Regions from separate parts of the Mesorhizobium sp. M7A.F.Ca.US.005.03.1.1 genome, predicted to be linked through region 1. Evidence: riboswitches for the same ligand, from Rfam matches in the RefSeq annotation. Region 1 holds a riboswitch; each other region holds the start of a gene.
What was found. A riboswitch is a leader RNA that binds a small molecule or an ion and turns the genes downstream of it on or off. The one in region 1 is predicted to bind cobalamin.

Region 1 (4,469 bases):
CGGTGGTTCCACAGCGCGTAAGCCAGAATGGTGCCCGCACCCAGCGCGCCCAACCAGATATTGTCCCAGCGCGCCAGGCCAAGGCCGCCCATCGTCCAGAACAACACGGAGTGGGCGGCGCGCTGGTCGCCGGCAAAGACCAGGTAGTTGGTCAAGGCGGTGAACATGAAGGACACGGCAAGGCCGGCGAGGATCAGCCGCTCCGGCCCTTGGCCCCTCACCCGCGCGACCAGCAGCAGGACGACGCCGGCGGCCAATATGCCGCCGGTGAAGGCCGCGACCGGCAACGTCCAGATGCCAAAGCTGTCGCCGAAGACGGTGATGACGGAAACAGCACCGGCGGCGGCGCCCGACGACAGGCCGAACAGGAACGGATCGGCGAGATCGTTGCGGGTCACTGTCTGCAGCAGCGCGCCGACGACGCCGAGGCCCGCGCCGACGCAGATGGCCAGGATCGTGCGCGGCAGCCGCAGATCGACGACGATCTTGCCGACCGGCCCGGACACGTCGTGCCCGCCTAAGCCGATTGCGCGGCCAAGCGCTGCTACAACGTCGGCCAGCGGGATCAGCGTCGAGCCATAGGCGATCGACAGCAGAGCGAGAGCGGCGATCGCCGCCGCTCCCGCCAGCATGGCCAACGCAAATGCCGGATGGCGCAAGCTCAAAATGCTTCCGGGTGCATGGCCTTGGCGATCTTGTCGATCGCTTCGATGTTGGCGGGTCCAGGCGTCAGCTCGGCGTAGCGGAGGGCAACGAAGCGCTCGTTCTTGACCGCGTCGGTCTCCTTCATGGCCGGATGCGCCTTCAGGAAGTCGAGCAGCTTCCTGTAGCCGCCACCGTCCTGGTAATCGAGCAGGATGAGGAATTGCGGATTGCGCGACGCCACCGTTTCCCAATCCGTGTTGCCCCAGCTGGTGTCCATGTCAGCCATGATGTTGTCGCCGCCGGCGGCAGTGATCATGGCGCTGGGGATGGCGAACTTGCCTGCGGTGAACGGCTTGTCCTCGCCGGAATCGTAGAGGAACACCCGCGTGCCCTTGGCGCTGCCGACCTTGGCGGTGATGTCGGCGAGCTGCGCCTTCCAGCCAGAGACAAGCTTTTCCGCCTCTGTCTCCTTGCCGAAGATCTTGCCCAGCTTTTCGACGTCGCCGTAGAGCAGGTCCATCGAGGCGGCGGGGCGCCTCTTGTCGAGATGGACGCAGCTTTCCGCCAGAACCAGCGTCTTGATGCCGTGCGGGGCAAGCGTGTCGGGCGTCACCTCGCCACCCGGCTTCATGCCGTAGTACCAGCCGGCGAAGAAGAAATCCGGCTCCACGGCCACGAGGTTTTCGAGCGTCGGATATTTCGGCGCCAGCTCCGGGATCGAACCCTGCTCTGCCTTGAATTCGGGACCGACCTTGTACCATCCGGTGATGCCGGTCAGGCCGACGATTGACGGCTGCAATTTCAGCGCGAAAGCCATCTCGGCCATGTTCAGATCATGGATGACAGCGCGCTTCGGCGGCGCGTCGAAGGTCAGCGGCTTGCCGCAGCTGTCGACGGTTACCGGGAAGGCGAAGGCGGTCGAGGTCAGCAGCGAGACGGCAAGCGAAAAAGCGAGGCGTTTCACGGGTATGCTCCTTGTGGGTGGGATCGGGTCGACTATGGAACGGCTTCAATCACGACGGCGGCGCGGCACGGTTCGGAACCTCGAACACCGTCAACTCTCGATCCTCGGTCGGATGGCGCAGGCGCAGCACATCGATGCCGAAAATCTCGCGGATCAGCTGTTGGGCCAGCGCTTCGCGCGGTGCGGCGAGCGCTTGCAGGCGGGCATGATTCATCACCGCAACCCTGGTGGCGAAGGGTGCTACCAGCGCCAGATCGTGCAGCACCGCGATCACCGTCATCTCGAAGCCTGCCACGAGGTCGAGCAGTTCGCCGCGGGCGCGCGGGTCCAGATGGTTGGTCGGTTCGTCGAGGAACAGGATTTTGGGCTGCTGGGCGATGGCGCGCGCCAGTTGGGCGCGCTGGCGCTCGCCGCCCGACAGCGAGCCGACGGTGCGGCCAAGCAGCGGCAGCAGGCCGGTCCGGCGCAGCGCCTCGACGGCGATATCGCGTTCCTCGCGCCTGCGCCGCAGCCCGGCGTGCGGGACCCGGCCAAGCTCGACATAATCGATCACCGCCAGCCGCGGATCGGGCTGGTCGGTCTGGCCGACAACGGCGATATGCAACGCCCGCTCGGCGGCCGAAATCCTGTCCAGCCCGCGTCCGCCAAGCTTCACCTCGCCGGAACTTGGCCGCAGCATGCCCGACAGCATGCGCAGCAGCGTCGTCTTGCCGGCGCCGTTGGGACCGATGATGGCAAGGCGATCGCCAGCGGCCACCGAGAAGCTGACCGCCTGGACCAGATTCCGCCCATTCGCCATGGCACAGAGGTCATGGGCTTCGAGAAGCACTGCGCTCATCGGCTGCTGCCCGCCGGATTGCGGGGACGGCAAAGCGTGCGCATGGTGATGCGATGATCGATGGAGCCGTCCAACTTTCCGTCACTTTCCAAAACTGGCGACGGAAGGAAGCTGGCGAACCGGCCGACAAGACCGGGACTCGCGTTTCCTCCCGGCACACCCCGTCCGGTCAACTCAGTGATGGCAGGTCTCCTGGCTCGCGGGTCGTTGCGCCATCCTGCCTTCCCAGCCTTGCCGGCCAGTGGCATTCACGGATTTTGCTCGCCGCTTACAGTTGCGGGGGCAGCCACGGCCTCGACCTGAACAGGCCTCACCGTGTTCCCTTTTCACCCCTCGCCTTTCGGCTCGGGGACCATCACCACTTCAGCGTAGATTTCCACCAAACGCTTCGCAATGGATTTCTCGGACGAAGTGGTGGGCCAGCTAAGGGAAACAGGCATTGCACGCTCACTTTATGTAATAACATAATATTTTATGTAATAACATAACATTCTTAGGAGATGACGCGGCCCGCTGTCAAGCGAAAGCCCATGGGATCGGCGCAGATTGCACGGGATGCGCAATTTCGATCAAACTGGCCGCGCCAGGAAACGCCAAGATGATCCGGCCAATGCGAAAAGGAGCCCCATGAACCCGACCGAGAAAGCGCTGTGGTTCGTCGAGAGCCATCTGCCGGAGGCGATCTCGCTTGACGATGTCGCGCAAAGCAGCGGCGTGTCGCGTTTTCATGTGACGCGCGCCTTCGGCGCCGCAACCGGCCGCTCGGTGATGGGTTACATGCGCTCACGCCGGCTGACCGAGGCGGCGCGCAAGCTGGCCGGCGGAGCGCCCGACATCCTCGCCGTCGCGCTCGACGCCGGCTACAACTCGCATGAGGCGTTCACCCGTGCCTTCCGCGATCAGTTCGGCACCACGCCGGAACTGGTACGCGCGCAAGGCTCGACCAACAACCTCGACCTCGTGGAGCCGATCCTGATGGACCAGTCCTTCCTCACCAATCTCGAACCACCGCGCTTCGAGACCAGCCGGCCGTTCCTGATCGCCGGCCTCGGCGAACGCTACAGCTGTGAAACCAGCGCCGGGATTCCGATGCAGTGGCAGCGTTTTGCACCCTATATCGGCAACATCCCAGGCGAGATCTCAGGCGTTTTCTACGGCGTCTGCCTTAACGGCGACGACGCGGGCAATTTCGACTATGTCGTCGGCGTCGAAGTGTCCGGCTTTGCGGATCTGCCGAAGGACTTCTATCGGGTGCGGGTGCCGGCGCAGAAATATGCGGTGTTCTCGCACCGCGAGCACATCTCATCCATCCGCCGGACGATCAACACGATCTGGAACAGTTGGCTGCCCGACTCCGGTCACGAAATCGCGGATGCACCGGAATTCGAGCGCTATGGACCGGAGTTCGATGCCCACAGCGGCAATGGCGGGCTGGAGATCTGGGTACCGGTGAAGGCGTAGCTCGATCACGCCATCGGCAGCGCCGGCCAGCGATCGATGACCTTTCCGCCGGAAAACACGTCGATCGACCCGAATTGCTGCAGCACGGCCTCGCTCTGCGTCGGCCTTAGAAACGCGTAGTCGCCTGGCCTTGCGGTCGCATCGGCGGGCAAGCCCATGAATTGCTGGTTGGAGGACAGGCCGAGCAGGCCGTTCGTCTTCATGCCTTGGGGGAAGACCGGCTCGGCCATCCACTTGCCGCCATAGAGATAGCAGCCCTTGCGCGGAAACCGGCCGAGCGCCTGCAGCAGGCGGGTAACGGCCGGCGGGCCAGGCAGCATCGGCTCGACCACTTTCAGGATCGGCGTAGCGATGAAAGCCGCCGGCTGGAAGCCGTCGAGGCCTGGCGTATCGAAGTCGCTGGGCAGCACGAAGGCCGAGCCCATCGACACTTCATTGGCCGCGCCGCCACGATGAAGCAGCGCGGTCTTGCTGCCGCCGATGTTGAGGATGCGGCGCTGGTCGGCACCGAGACAGGCGACGAACGCCGCAGCCTGCGCCGACGCCTCCGCCAATGCCTTT
Region 2 (4,469 bases), on a different contig from region 1:
GGGCGTCGTCGAACGAGTTGAAACCGCACTCGTAGGCGGAAAGCTTTTCGGGATCGGGATTGCGGTAGGCCACCAGGAAGGGCGCGGCCAGCAGCGCCAGGCCGACAACCAGCGCCACGCCTATGAACAGGACGATGGGCAGGTATGAGCTCAAGAGTGCGTTCATGCTCGGCTTTCCGTTGGCGCCAATCCACGTTGATTACAGCACCGGACCCTAATGCGGAAGCGTGACAGTTTAACCGCTGAACCGTTTTAAGGGCCTATGCTGCAACGCGGCGAGGGTTAGCGCAGCACTTCCAGCGAAGCAAGTCAAACCTTGTTCAAAACATCGACCTGGACGGCATATCGCGGCAAACTGGTCCGATCCGCTCCTGTTTGATTTCCTTCGCTTTTTACTCCACTTTTCTCTCCTGACATGGATGCCGCCAAAACCCTGCTAGCATGGGTTGGAATCAGCCATTCGACCCTCGGTCAAAACACGTCAAAGTGATACCTGCATGAAGGAAAAGATCTCGCTCCCGATGGCCCGGCGCATCGCCCTTGCCGCCCAAGGGTTCCTCGATCCTCGCCCGACCGGCACGCCCGACCGACGGCATTTTGCCCGCACGCTCTCCCGCACCGGCCTGTTGCAGATCGATTCCGTCAGCGCGGTGGTGCGCGCTCATTATATGCCGCTCTATTCGCGCCTTGGCCCCTACCCGTTCTCGCTGCTCGACAACGCGGCCGTGACGCGCAAGCGCATGGTTTTCGAATATTGGGCGCACGAGGCCTCCTTCCTGCCGGTCGAGACATACCCGCTGATGCGCTGGCGCATGCAGCGCGCCGAGCGGGGCGAGGAAATGTATCTGGGTCTCGCCAAATGGGGCCGCGAGCACGCCGCCTACATCGAAGAGATCTACCGCGAGGTCGCCGAGCGCGGCCCGATCGCCGCTTCCGCGCTGGAGGGCCAGAAAGGTTCGGGCGGCTGGTGGGGCTGGAGCCATGCCAAACACGCCTTCGAATGGCTGTTCTGGGCCGGCCGCATCACCACGGCGCACCGCCGCGGTTTCGAGCGCTTCTATGACCTGCCCGAGCGCGTGCTGCCGCAGGCGATCCTCGACCTGCCGGTGCCGACGCCTGAGGACGCGCACCGCGAATTGCTGCGCATTTCCGCCCGCGCCCACGGCGTGGCGACTTCAGGCGATTTGCGCGATTATTTCCGCCTGTCGCCGGCCGATATGAAAGGCCGGCTGGAGGAACTGGTTGAAACGGGCGAGTTGCTGCCGGTGCGCGTCGAAGGCTGGGACAAGCCCGCCTATCTTCATAAAGACGCGCGTCTGCCGCGCAAGATCGAGGCCCGCGCCCTGCTGGCGCCGTTCGATCCTGTCGTCTTCGAACGCTCGCGCACAGAGCGGCTGTTCGACTTCCACTACCGCATTGAGATCTACACGCCGGCCGACAAGCGGCAATACGGCTATTATGTCCTGCCGTTCCTGCTCGGCGACAGGATCGTGGCACGCGTCGACCTCAAGGCCGATCGCCCGGCCAGCATACTGCGCGTCCATGCAGCCTATGCGGAGCCCGGTGCGCCGCCTGAAACCGCTGCGGAGCTGTTCGAGGAATTGAAGCAGATGCAGGGTTGGCTCGGGCTCGAACGCATCGAAGTGACGCCTGCCGGGGATTTGGGGCCGGCGCTGGCCGACATAGCGGTGTCGTAAGCTCGCGTTGACACCGCCGCCCGCAAAAGCCTAAATCCGGTTCCAGATGGTCCCTTGCCCGCAACGGCAAGGGCTAAGAGGGAATGCGGTGCGGGGCAAAATCCCAAATCCGCGGCTGTCCCCGCAACTGTAAGCGAAGAGCCAAGGCCGAAAACCACTGGGAATTCCCGGGAAGGCGGCTACCCAAGGCGATGACTCGCGAGCCAGGAGACCTGCCGTCTGCGACTGTAGAATCCGATCGCCCGGCGGGTTTCCGGGCAAGGAGCCCGATCTTTGGACCACGACAGCAGTTTTTCGGCTGGCACAGCGGATATTTCGTCCGGCCATGATGATGCCTTGGCCGGCGTCACCATCATCGTCTGCGGCTCCTGCCGCAATGAGACCGGCTCCGACGCTCATCCCCGCGCCGGCGAGTTGCTGACGGACGACACGCGCCGCGCCGCCGCTGGCGACGATATCCGCATCCGCAGCGTCGAATGCCTTGGCAATTGCAAGCGGCGCCTCAGCGCCGCGATCCTGCGCGACGGCTGCTGGAGCTATGTCTTCGGCGACCTGACCGCGACCAGCGGCGCCGACCTCGTGACAGGCGCAAAGCTCTTCGCCACCTCGAAAGATGGCCTGATCCCGTGGCGTGGCCGCCCCGATAGCCTCAAGCGCGGCCTCGTGGCCCGCATTCCACCCATCGACATGCTGAAGGATTGACCATGACCACTTCCGTATCCCGCGTTCCCTGCACCGTCGTCACCGGCTTCCTCGGCGCCGGCAAGACGACGCTGGTCCGCCATCTCCTGGAAAACGCCGGCGGCAAGCGCATCGCCATCATCGTCAACGAATTCGGCGACATCGGCATCGATGGCGAGATCCTCAAGGGATGCGGTATCGACACCTGCCCCGAGGAAAACATCGTAGAACTGGCCAATGGCTGTATCTGCTGCACTGTCGCCGATGATTTCGTCCCGGCGCTCGACCAAATCCTGTCGCTGACGCCGAAGGTCGACCATATCCTGATCGAAACCTCGGGCCTGGCACTGCCCAAGCCGCTGGTCCAGGCCTTTCAGTGGCCGAGCGTGAAAAGCCGGGTGACCGTCGATGGCGTCATCGCCGTGGTCGACGGACCGGCATTGGCCGAAGGCCGCGTCGCCAACGACATGGAGGCCCTCCAGGCGCAGCGCGCCGGGGACGAGACGCTCGACCACGACGATCCGGTGGAAGAACTGTTCGAGGACCAGATCGCCTGCGCCGACCTGATCATCCTGTCGAAGAGCGACCTGATGGACGCCGCCGGCACCGCCCGCGCCAATGCCATCATTGGCGAACACTCCGCCCGCGCAGTGAAGATCGTGCCGACCTCGCATGGCAAGGTCGATCCCTCCGTGCTGCTCGGGCTCGGTCTCGCCGTCGAGGACGACATCGAGAACCGCAAATCCCATCATGACGGCGCCTTCGACCACGAGCATGACGACTTCGACACCTTCATTGTCGACATAGCCTCGGTCGCCAATCCCGATGAACTGGCAAAACGCGTCGCCACGGTCGCAGAAGAAGAGAACGTGCTGCGTGTAAAAGGCTTCGTCGAGGTCGGCGGCAAGCCGATGCGGCTGTTGCTGCAGGCCGTCGGGCCGCGCGTCAATCATTACTATGACCGCGCCTGGACCGCGCAGGACGACCGCCGCTCGCGCCTCGTCGTCATCGGCCTGAAAGGGCTGAACCGCCCGGCGATCGAGCGTATACTCGCCGGCTGATTTCGGACACGGATTGCGATGCACATCCTAACCACGACATCCGCCTCGCTCGACGACCTCGCCGAGCCGGTCGATCTGCGGCAGACGCCGGCGGATATCGTGGCGCTGTCCTTCACCGACAGCGACCTCGCCGGACTGGCGGCGGCGTGGAGGACCGATGCCGACCGCCTGCCCTCGATGCGGCTGGCCGCACTGCGCGACCTGCGCCATCCCATGTCCGTCGACCTCTGGGTCGACAGCGTCGCCCGCCATGCCAAGATCATCCTCGTGCGCATCCTCGGCGGCTACGACTGGTGGCGCTACGGCTGCGACCAGCTTGCCTCGACCGCCCGCGAACGCGGCATAAAACTGGCGCTGCTGCCCGGCGAATGCCGCGACGAGGATCTGCGCCTGATCGAAGCCTCGACGCTGCCGCGCGAGGAGTTGGACGGCCTGCTCGACTATTTCCGCGAGGGCGGCCCGGCGAATATGAGCGCACTGGTGCGGAAATTGGCGCGGCTGGCGGGGTCGGATGCGGAAGTTATCGGCCCGGTGGTGGTGCCGAAAGCTGGTTTTTACGTGCCTGGATGTGGAGTTGTGGAGAAGCCGGACTTATCGAATGCTGGCGCTTACAACGTCAACGCTCCTATCATCCCCATCCTGTTCTATCGCTCGATGCTGCTGGCCGCCGATGTCGCGCCCATCGATGCGCTTGTTGAAGCGCTGCGGCAGCGCGGCATCGACCCAGTCCCGATCTTCGTCTCCAGCCTCAAGGACCCGGCATCCCTGGCATTCGTGCAAACAGCACTGACGGCGCTGAAGCCCGCCGCCATCATCACCGCGACCGCTTTCGCCTCAGGCGCCGAACCCGGCATCGAAACGCTGTTCGACCGCGCCGGCGTGCCTGTCTTCCAGGTCATCGTCGCCACCACCCGCCGCGACATCTGGCAAAACAACCAGCGTGGCCTGGCACCCGCCGACCTCGCCATGCATGTCGTGCTGCCCGAACTCGACGGCCGCGTCCTCGCCGGCGCCATTTCCTTCAAGGGCG
Region 3 (4,469 bases), on a different contig from region 1:
CCGCACATGACCGTCTACGACAACATGGCGTTCTCGATGAAGATCGGCAAAGAGAACAAGGCCGAGATCGACCGCCGCGTGCGCCAGGCCGCCGAGATCCTGCAGCTGACCAAATATCTCGACCGCCTGCCCAAGGCGATGTCGGGTGGCCAGCGCCAGCGCGTCGCCATCGGCCGCGCCATCGTGCGCAATCCGAAGGTGTTCCTGTTCGACGAGCCGCTTTCGAACCTCGACGCCGCGCTGCGCGTCGCCACCCGCATCGAGATCGCCAAGCTCAAGGAATCGATGCCCAACACGACCATGATCTACGTTACCCACGACCAGGTCGAGGCGATGACGCTGGCCGACCGCATCGTGGTGCTCAAGGACGGCCATATCGAGCAGGTCGGCACGCCGATGGACCTCTACAAGAAGCCCGGCAATCTGTTCGTTGCCCAGTTCATCGGCTCGCCGGCCATGAACATCCTGCCGGCGACCATCGAAAAGACCGGAAACCCGACCGTCGTCAGCCATGTCGGCGGACGCAAGGCGACCGTGCCGATTGCGACGCCGGCTTCGGCAAAGGGCGCTGCGGTGAGCTTTGGCGTGCGGCCGGAGGACCTGATCATCGCCAGCGGCGCGGACTATCTGTTCGAGGGGACGGTCGACTATGTCGAGCAACTCGGCGAGGTGCAGCTTGTCTATGTCGACATCGGCCGCGCCGATCTGCCGCTGGTGACCAAGCTGCCCGGCAATGTCGAGGTCAAGCGCGGCTCGACATTGCGGCTGAGCGCCAATGGCGAGGACCTGCATATCTTCGACGCGGATGGACGTTCTTTCGCGTTGCATGAAGTGGAAGCAAAGGCGGCTTAACCGCAATTGCCGTGTCAGGCACAAAAAAGAGCGGCGGGCCGGGCCCGCCGCTCTTTGACTTGGAGATCGACTTCGGTTGTTAGTTGTTGCCGAAGAGGTTGCGGTCGGCACCTTGCGGAGCAGACTTCTGGGTGGTGTCACCCGACGAGTTCAGCAGCTTGTAGACCGGCGAACCGGTGTTGCGTACCGAAGAGGTGCGCGTGCTGTCGACCGAAGTCGTGGCGGCAGGCTGATTGGCACCATTGGAGCCAAAGTTGTCGCTGCCGGCGAAGGCATTGCCGGTGATGGCCAGAACGGCGGCGGCAGCAATAAGGATCTTGTTCATTTTAGTCTCCTGAATTCTGGATTTCGCCAGGACGGCAGACACAGCTGCCGTCGGTTGCGAAATTGGTTGTTAGCGACCGAAGAGGTTACGGTCGCTGCCCTGAGCGGGCGTCTGGGCAGCCGGTTCCGAGGTCTTGGTGGAAGCCGTGTACGACTGGTCCACAGCGGCGGCAGGCTGGTTCGGGCCGTTCGAACCGTAGTTGTCGCTGCCCGCGAAAGCGCTGCCGGTGATGGCCAGAACGGCGGCGGCAGCAATGAGGATCTTGTTCATCTTGAATACTCCTGAATGTCTGAATTTCGCCAGGGCGGCGGGCGAGCCCGCCGTCGACCGGAAAACTGGGAATCGGCTGTTAGTTGTTGCCGAAGAGGTTGCGGTCAGCACCCTGGGCAGGCGCCTGAGCAGCCGGTTCCGACTTCTTGGTCGAAGCGGTGTACGAGCTGTCGACAGCAGTGGCTGCCGCGGCGTTCGAACCGTAGTGGTCGCTACCAGCGAAGGCGCTGCCGGAAATGGCCAGAAGGGCTGCGGCAGTGAGAATGATCTTTTTCATTTTTGGTACTCCAGTATCGTCTTTTTTCCGTCCGTCTAGCGGCGTGTCTTGGAAATGAAATCGCGTCGTTCGGACAGCCCCGATGTGGGAGGGCAAGGTCGTCTTTTCCAATCACGAAGTTGTTCCGTGTGGACCATGAATCCCCACCTTGAAATTGTGCCAATGGAATCTAAGGATGCATTTTTCTTCTTCATATCAGTGTGTTAGGTGTAGCCACCTGATGGATCACTGACTGTTTCAGAGGCCCAGCGTTCACACCGTCCTGCACGCACCGTCAACAGAAACGAACCGTTCGGTTCGATTTTAGGGCGAGCTAATAGTCACTTTTCGAAACCATTAACCTTTTTTGACCCCCCGCGAAGGGTCGGATTCGGGAAGATCGCAGCCGGCAAATGGCCGCCCGGGAGGTGGGATCTCGGCCCGCGACGAGCTGCAGTAGCGTTTCGCATGCCGTGTCGCGCCGCATGGATACGATGTCGTTTTCATGCCGACGGCGCGCCCGCGATCGTGGTTAGATCATACCATCTCAGGTGCCGCTTCGTGACGACGAGGCGGAGAATTGGGAAGCCGGTCAGAATCCGGCGCTGCCCCCGCAACGGTGGTGGAGTTCAAGTCGCAACGGGAGACCACTGGGCAACCGCCTGGGAAGGTGTCGCGATGGTCCGCAAGGACAACTCCAGAGCCCGGAAACCAGCCCGAGATTTTTAGACTCGACTGATCGCGGTGGGCGGTCAAGAGGTGGATAGCGCATGTCCGGCACACAGCCGGCCTGTGTTTCAATCCTTCCTCCATCACCACCAGTTCAGTCCTTAGAAACGAGGACAGGACATGGATATCCGCAACGACATGCTGAGGCTCCTGAAGGGGCGCCGGCAAGGCTTTTCGCTGGAGCAGCCCTTCTACACCGATCCGGACTACTTCAAGCTCGACATGGAGCTGATCTGGTATCGCGACTGGCTGTTCATCGGCCATGATTGCGAACTGCCGAAGCCGGGCAGCTACATCACCGTGCAGGTCGGCGATTATCCGGTCGTCCTTGTCCGCGACCAGCACGGCAAGATCAACGCCTTCCACAATTCCTGCCGCCATCGCGGCAGCCGCGTGTGCAACACGGAGAAGGGTACCGCGGCAAAGCTCGTCTGCCCGTATCATCAGTGGACCTACGAGCTGGACGGCCGCCTGCTGTTTGCCCGCCAGATGGCCGACGGTTTCGACAAGAGTGATTTCGGCCTGAAGCCGGTCGCCTGCGAGAGCGTCGGCGGCTACATCTTCATCTGCCTGGCCAAGGAACCGGCAGATTTCGCGCCGATGCGGGCGATGATCGAACCCTATCTTTTGCCGCACCGGCTGCGTGAAGCAAAGATCGCCTTCGAGAGCACGATCGTCGAGAAGGGCAACTGGAAGCTGGTCTGGGAAAACAACCGCGAGTGCTACCACTGCGCCGCCAATCATCCCGAGTTGTGCAAGACCTTCCCCGAGGCTCCAACCATAACCGGCGTCCATGGCGCCGACAGCGACCCTGAAATGGTCGCACACTGGGCCAGATGCGAGGCATCAGGCTTGCCGAGCAAATTCCGCATCGATCCGGCAGGGCAGTACCGCGCCACCCGCGCGCCCTTGCTGCGCGATGCCGTCAGCTACACCATGACGGGAAAACGGGCGGTCCAGAAGAACCTGTCCGACAGCGTTTCAACCGACCGCATCGGCTCCTTGCTGCTCTATCACTATCCGACGACCTGGAACCATATCCTCGGCGACCACGCCGTTACCTTCCGCGTGCTGCCGATCAGTGCCACGGAAACCGCGGTGACAACGAAATGGCTCGTCCACAAGGATGCGGTCGAAGGCGTCGACTACGACCTCGCTGAGCTCACCCATGTCTGGACCGAGACCAACGACCAGGACCGCCGCATCGTCGAGGAAAACGCCTTCGGCATCCTGTCGCCTGCCTATGAACCAGGCCCCTATTCGGAGCTGCATGAGGGCGGCGTGATCCAGTTCGTCGAGTGGTACGCGTCGTTCATCGGGCCGCGCCTTGCCGAAGGCGGCCGGCCGGCCCTGCGCAGCGTCGCCTAGCCCAGGGGATAAGAGGATGAATGCGATGACGGACCTTGGCCTCTATCGCCATCTCGACCAGATGACGCCCTGGAACGACAGGCTGCAGGTGCTGGAAGTGATCGGCGTCAGCGACGAAGCGCCTGACGTGAAGACCTTCACCTTCCGCTCCGACAACCAGACCTGGTTCCGCTACAAACCGGGGCAGTTCGTGACTCTGGAACTGCCGACATCGGACGGGCCGCTGATGCGCACCTACACGCTGTCGTCCTCGCCGTCGCGGCCGTTCTCGATCGCGGTGACGGTCAAGGCGCAGGCGGGCAGCACCGGTACGCGCTGGATGTTCGACCATCTGACGCCCGGTTCGCACGTCAAGGCCTATGGGCCGACCGGCGACTTCTCGCTGCATAGCCACCCGGCCGCCAAATATCTGTTCATTTCGGCCGGTTCCGGCGTGACGCCGATGATGTCGATGCTGCGCTGGCTGAACGACTGCGCGCCATGGACCGATGTCGGCTTCGTCAACTGCGCGCGCCGCCCGGAAGAGATCATTTTCCGCAAGGAGCTCGAACTGCTCGGCAGCCGCATGCCTGGGCTGTCGCTCGGCTTCATGATCGAGGAGCGGTCGAGCCGCGAGGGCTGGTTCGGCCATATGGGCCGCATCGACGCGATCCGGCTGCCATTGCTGGC
Region 4 (4,469 bases), on a different contig from region 1:
TTTGCCGTTGGCAGGGCACGGCGCACCTGAAAACCACCGATGTCCTTGGCGTTCGGAACGACCATCAATTCGATCTGATCGCTGGCGAACGCATCGCCCACCTCAGGGTCTTTCCCGGGGAAGAAGCTCATGGACTCTCCTTGTCGGTGGTCGAAGGCCGCCTGGCCGCATCAGGCAAAGCGGATGGCCGCCTTTGCCCGCAGCTTGGCCGCCACCTCTTCGCGATTGCGCGGATGCTGATGGGTTTCCAGGGAATCGAGCAGTTCGCGCGCCGAGGCCGCGATGGCGTCGACGGCATGATCGAAGGCGTGCTGGTTCTGCTTCGAGGGTCGCGTCGTTCCGCTCAGCTTGCGGACGAACTGAAGGGCCGCGTCGCGCACCTCGTCATTGGTTGCCGGCGGATCAAAATTGAACAGGGTCTTGATGTTTCTGCACATCGCTTCCGTATCTCCTCTTGTCCTTGAGCTGTTTCAATCGGAACGAGTTATAGCCTCGATCATGATCATGTCCAAAAACCGGTGAGGCGAGGCCATCGTTCGGACCGGCCTCAATCCGCGTCGAGCGGCTCCGTTCCAACCGGCTTGCCGTCGCGCGACAGCCTGATCTTCTCGACCTTGTCCTCGGCGGCCTTCAGCAGCCGGTCGCAATGCGCCTTCAGCGCCTCGCCACGTTCATAGATCCTGATCGACTGGTCGAGCGGCACGTCGCCACGCTCCAGATCATCGACGATCTTCTCCAGCGCATCGAGTGCCTGCTCGAAGCTCATCGCCTTGACGTCTTCGTTGGTCTCACCAGCCATCATTCATCCTTTCATCAGTCGCCCGACATGGGCGGCGACCGAAAATGCCAATCCCTGCAGATCGTAGCCGCCCTCGAGCAGGCTTACGAGCCGGTTGCCGCTGTGGCGTGCCGCGCGCTGCATCAACTGGCCGGTCGCCCAGTCGAAATCATCCTCGGTCAGATTGATCTCGGCCAGCGGATCGCGGTGGTGCGCGTCGAACCCGGCCGAAATGATGATCAGGTCGGGCGCGAAATTGTCGAGCGCGGGCAGGACGCGCGACAGGAAGGCATCGCGAAACACTTCGCTGCCGGTCTGCGGCGCCAGCGGTGCGTTGACGATATTGCCGGCGCCCGTTTCGGTCTTCGCTCCGGTGCCGGGATAAAGCGGCATCTGGTGTGTCGAGCAATAGAGCACCGAGGGATCGTCCCAGAAAATATCCTGCGTGCCATTGCCGTGATGCACGTCCCAGTCGACGATGGCAACGCGCTCGACACCGTGTTTCTTCTGCGCATAACGCGCCGCGATCGCCGCCGTGTTGAACAGGCAGAAGCCCATGGCCGTGGTCTTTTCGGCATGATGGCCGGGCGGCCGGGCGGCGACGAAGACGTTGTCGGCGCGGCCCGAAAAGACATCATCGACGGCGGCGTTGGCGGCGCCGATCGCGGTGATCGCCGCTTGCCAGCTCTTCGGACTGGCAGTGGTGTCGGCATCGATGCGGGCAATCCCCTCGTCGGGGATGGCGGCGCGCACGCGGGCGACGAAATCGGCGGGATGCGCGTAGAGGATGGTGGCCTCGTCGCCTTCCGGCGCCTGGATACGATCGAGCGCGGCAAAGGCTTCCTCATCGAGCACGCGCTCGATGGCGCGCAGGCGGTCGGGCCGCTCGGGATGTCCGGGCGGCGTGAGATGCTCGAGGAAGATCGGATGCGTGTAGAGACGGGTGGTCATCGTCCTAATCTAGTGACCCCGATCGACAAAGGCCATGCACGGGCGGCCGATGACTGGGGAAAATCGCGCCTGCGTCCATTCGTGTCGCCGCAGGCATTGGCCCCGCCGGCGCTTCGGCGTAAAGTCCTTGGTACTGCCTGGTGCCCGCCGCAAGCGGGAGAATCGGGAACACGGTTGAATTCCGTGGCGTGCCCAACGCTGTGAGGGGGACCGCGCCGGTAAATGCCACTGTCGATGACGGGAAGGCACCGGACGCGGGTTGATCCCAAGCCAGAAGACCGGCCTGGCAGGCATCGTCATCCGCATGGTCGGGCGGGTGGCATCAGAGCGACGTGCGTCCATTTGGACGCACAGCGTACGCTCTGACCGTTTTGAATCTGCAATCGCAAGGGGACAAGCGATGCCGGAACATATGACCGCTGCCATTGACGATGGATTCGACCAGAATGCGCGCGATGCGGTCTATCGCGCCATGTTCACGCGGCGCGACGTGCGCAGCCATTTCCTGCCCAACGCGATCGATGACGACGTGCTGGCGCGGCTGCTGCTTGCCGCCCATCACGCGCCATCGGTCGGCTTCATGCAGCCATGGAATTTCATTGTCATTCGCGATGCCGGACGACGAGCGGAGGTGCGCGACCTGTTCCTGGCCGCGCGCGAGCAGGAACTGCCGGCGATCGAGGCGGAAAAACAGGCGCTGTACCGCAAGCTCAAGCTGGAAGGCATCTGCGAAAGCGCGCTCAACATCTGCATCACTTGCGACCGGCAGCGCTCGAAGGGTTCGCCGCTGGGACGCTGGCACAATCCGGAGATGGATCTCTACAGCACCGTCTGCGCGGTGCAGAATTTCTGGCTGGCCGCGCGTGCCGAGGGCGTTGGCGTCGGCTGGGTGAGCATCATCGAGGCTGAGGCGCTGAAGCGGCTGTTGGCCATTCCGGATCACGTAACGCCAATCGCCTATCTCTGCGTCGGCCGTGTTTCCGAGTTCGCTTCCAAACCGGACCTTGAAACGCATGGTTGGGGACGGCGGCTGCCGCTGCCGGAACTGATCATGAGCGAGACGTTTTCCGGGCAAGGCGAGGCACAGCTCAAGTCCACCGTGGCGCGCCTCAACACCGTTTCTGCCTCACCAGACACCACCTGCCCGGCCGATCAGGGTGTGGCGCCGGCCGTACCCCAGCGCGAACCGCCGAAGGAGGCGAGCGCCTTGTCCTTGAGCTCCCTGAACTTCGACGACGCCTCGGCCAACCGGGCGTCCCAGGCCGGATCCGGCACCTGGCCCGCGATGGTCTTGAAATAGACCTGCATCAGGCAAGCGATGGCGAAAGGCTCGATGAAGGCCGCCTTGAACGCCCAGGCGAAGACGATGGCGAGCACGAAGGCCCAGCCGGCGAGCTGGCCGGGCATCAGGAACAGAATGGCGCCGGCAGGCGCCAGCATCATCAGAAAGATGACGAACGACACGCCCCACATGATGACCGCCAGCCAGACGGCGTTCTTGACCATGACCTTGCCGTTCTGGGCATAGAGCACGACGCCTTGGCGCGCCGTCTCGAAGGGTGAGGCTGAATTGATGCGGATGTTGTAGCCGAGGATGATCTCGTCGACATAGGTCAGCGACAGGCGGATCACCGTGTTGATGAAGGAGACCAGGCCGCTCAGGCCCGGTATCGGCAGGAAGGCGGCGATACCGCCGAGCAGGCCGGTGATGGCGCGGATGGCACCCTTGACGAGTTGGTCGACGACGAAAAGGATATTGGCCTCGGCAAAACGCTGGGTGACGACATCCCTGGCGTAGGCGATCTGGTCCTGACCGCCGGGAATGTCGCGGCCGTCGATCAGATGAACCATGACGGCGATGTGGCCGGCCTTGACGATATAGAGGATGTATTCACGGATCCAGTAGACCGCGATCGAGACGATGCCAAACCCGACCACGCCGCCCCACAGGGCAAAGGACATGGGCCCGTCGGGATCGGTGGAGATATGGCCGACACCATAGCCGACCGAGGCACCGGTGCCGGTCGCCATGATGTAGGCCAGCGTGATGCCGAAATAGACGATCATACGAAAGACGATGAACGGCCAGGTCCGCATCATGATGGACACCGACCGGCCGATCTCGAAATCCCACATGTGCCCCGAATCTCCGCCTCAGAGATGGTGGAAGAGGATGAACTCAACCCGACGATTGTCAATTGCCGGCCCTGGCACCACAGGGCGACGAATTCTGGGCAACGGTTTTCTTTCGCAGCCTTTCGCCGGCGCATTGTCTGACGGAGCATCAAACGAAAAACCCGCCTGTGCGGCGGGTCACCGGCGCAAATCAGCACCATGGACGAATATGTACCTTAGCTGAGGGCAGGTGTCGAGAAAAAATTCCTATCGGGAACAGCTGCCGGCACGAAAAGCTCCGGTGGGAACTTCAATTCGACTGCGGATCCGGCTTCTTGAGCAGGCCTTCGAGCAGTTGCTTGAACGCCGTCACCACCTTCTTGGACGTCGCTTCGGGGTCGTCCGAATTGGCGATCCGTTGCGCTGCCTGGCTGCTCGCTCCGTTGATCAGTCGCGAGGCCGTCTCGGGGTCGAGGCTCGAGACAACGACCCCCTCCTCCTGCAGCGCGGTCAGATGGTCGGTCATTGACACGATGCACGCACTGGCATTCGGCCATTGCGCTGGATCCCCCAGCACGGCCGGGCCATCCCGGAACATGATGCGCTGGATTTCCGGCTCCAGCGC

Region 2: linked by a shared signal. The riboswitch ahead of EN990_RS29595 (DUF1636 family protein) and the one ahead of EN990_RS17180 (ABC transporter ATP-binding protein) in region 1 are both predicted to bind cobalamin.
Region 3: linked by a shared signal. The riboswitch ahead of EN990_RS08245 (aromatic ring-hydroxylating dioxygenase subunit alpha) and the one ahead of EN990_RS17180 (ABC transporter ATP-binding protein) in region 1 are both predicted to bind cobalamin.
Region 4: linked by a shared signal. The riboswitch ahead of bluB (5,6-dimethylbenzimidazole synthase) and the one ahead of EN990_RS17180 (ABC transporter ATP-binding protein) in region 1 are both predicted to bind cobalamin.

What each region holds. Positions count from the first base shown of each region.
Region 1 is NZ_RZRO01000038.1:6,187-10,655, reverse strand. Features, by position in the region: gene EN990_RS17190 (iron ABC transporter permease) at 1-632, opposite strand, end outside; gene EN990_RS17185 (ABC transporter substrate-binding protein) at 662-1,609, opposite strand; gene EN990_RS17180 (ABC transporter ATP-binding protein) at 1,659-2,447, opposite strand; cobalamin riboswitch at 2,612-2,819, opposite strand; gene EN990_RS17175 (AraC family transcriptional regulator) at 3,075-3,908, shown strand; gene EN990_RS17170 (alanine racemase) at 3,914-4,469, opposite strand, start outside.
Region 2 is NZ_RZRO01000106.1:327-4,795, reverse strand. Features, by position in the region: gene EN990_RS29605 (NADH-quinone oxidoreductase subunit A) at 1-166, opposite strand, end outside; gene EN990_RS29600 (winged helix-turn-helix domain-containing protein) at 498-1,697, shown strand; cobalamin riboswitch at 1,728-1,932, shown strand; gene EN990_RS29595 (DUF1636 family protein) at 1,971-2,399, shown strand; gene cobW (cobalamin biosynthesis protein CobW) at 2,402-3,439, shown strand; partial or broken gene EN990_RS29585 (cobaltochelatase subunit CobN) at 3,458-4,469, shown strand, end outside.
Region 3 is NZ_RZRO01000012.1:42,564-47,032, forward strand. Features, by position in the region: gene ugpC (sn-glycerol-3-phosphate ABC transporter ATP-binding protein UgpC) at 1-852, shown strand, start outside; gene EN990_RS08230 (DUF680 domain-containing protein) at 932-1,177, opposite strand; gene EN990_RS08235 (DUF680 domain-containing protein) at 1,247-1,447, opposite strand; gene EN990_RS08240 (DUF680 domain-containing protein) at 1,527-1,724, opposite strand; cobalamin riboswitch at 2,236-2,438, shown strand; gene EN990_RS08245 (aromatic ring-hydroxylating dioxygenase subunit alpha) at 2,553-3,800, shown strand; gene EN990_RS08250 (hybrid-cluster NAD(P)-dependent oxidoreductase) at 3,826-4,469, shown strand, end outside.
Region 4 is NZ_RZRO01000056.1:3,472-7,940, reverse strand. Features, by position in the region: gene EN990_RS21750 (pirin family protein) at 1-131, opposite strand, end outside; gene EN990_RS21745 (DUF2277 domain-containing protein) at 171-437, opposite strand; gene EN990_RS21740 (exodeoxyribonuclease VII small subunit) at 548-799, opposite strand; gene EN990_RS21735 (histone deacetylase family protein) at 803-1,729, opposite strand; cobalamin riboswitch at 1,851-2,031, shown strand; partial or broken gene bluB (5,6-dimethylbenzimidazole synthase) at 2,034-2,759, shown strand; gene EN990_RS21725 (hypothetical protein) at 2,882-3,865, opposite strand; gene EN990_RS21720 (TetR/AcrR family transcriptional regulator) at 4,155-4,469, opposite strand, start outside.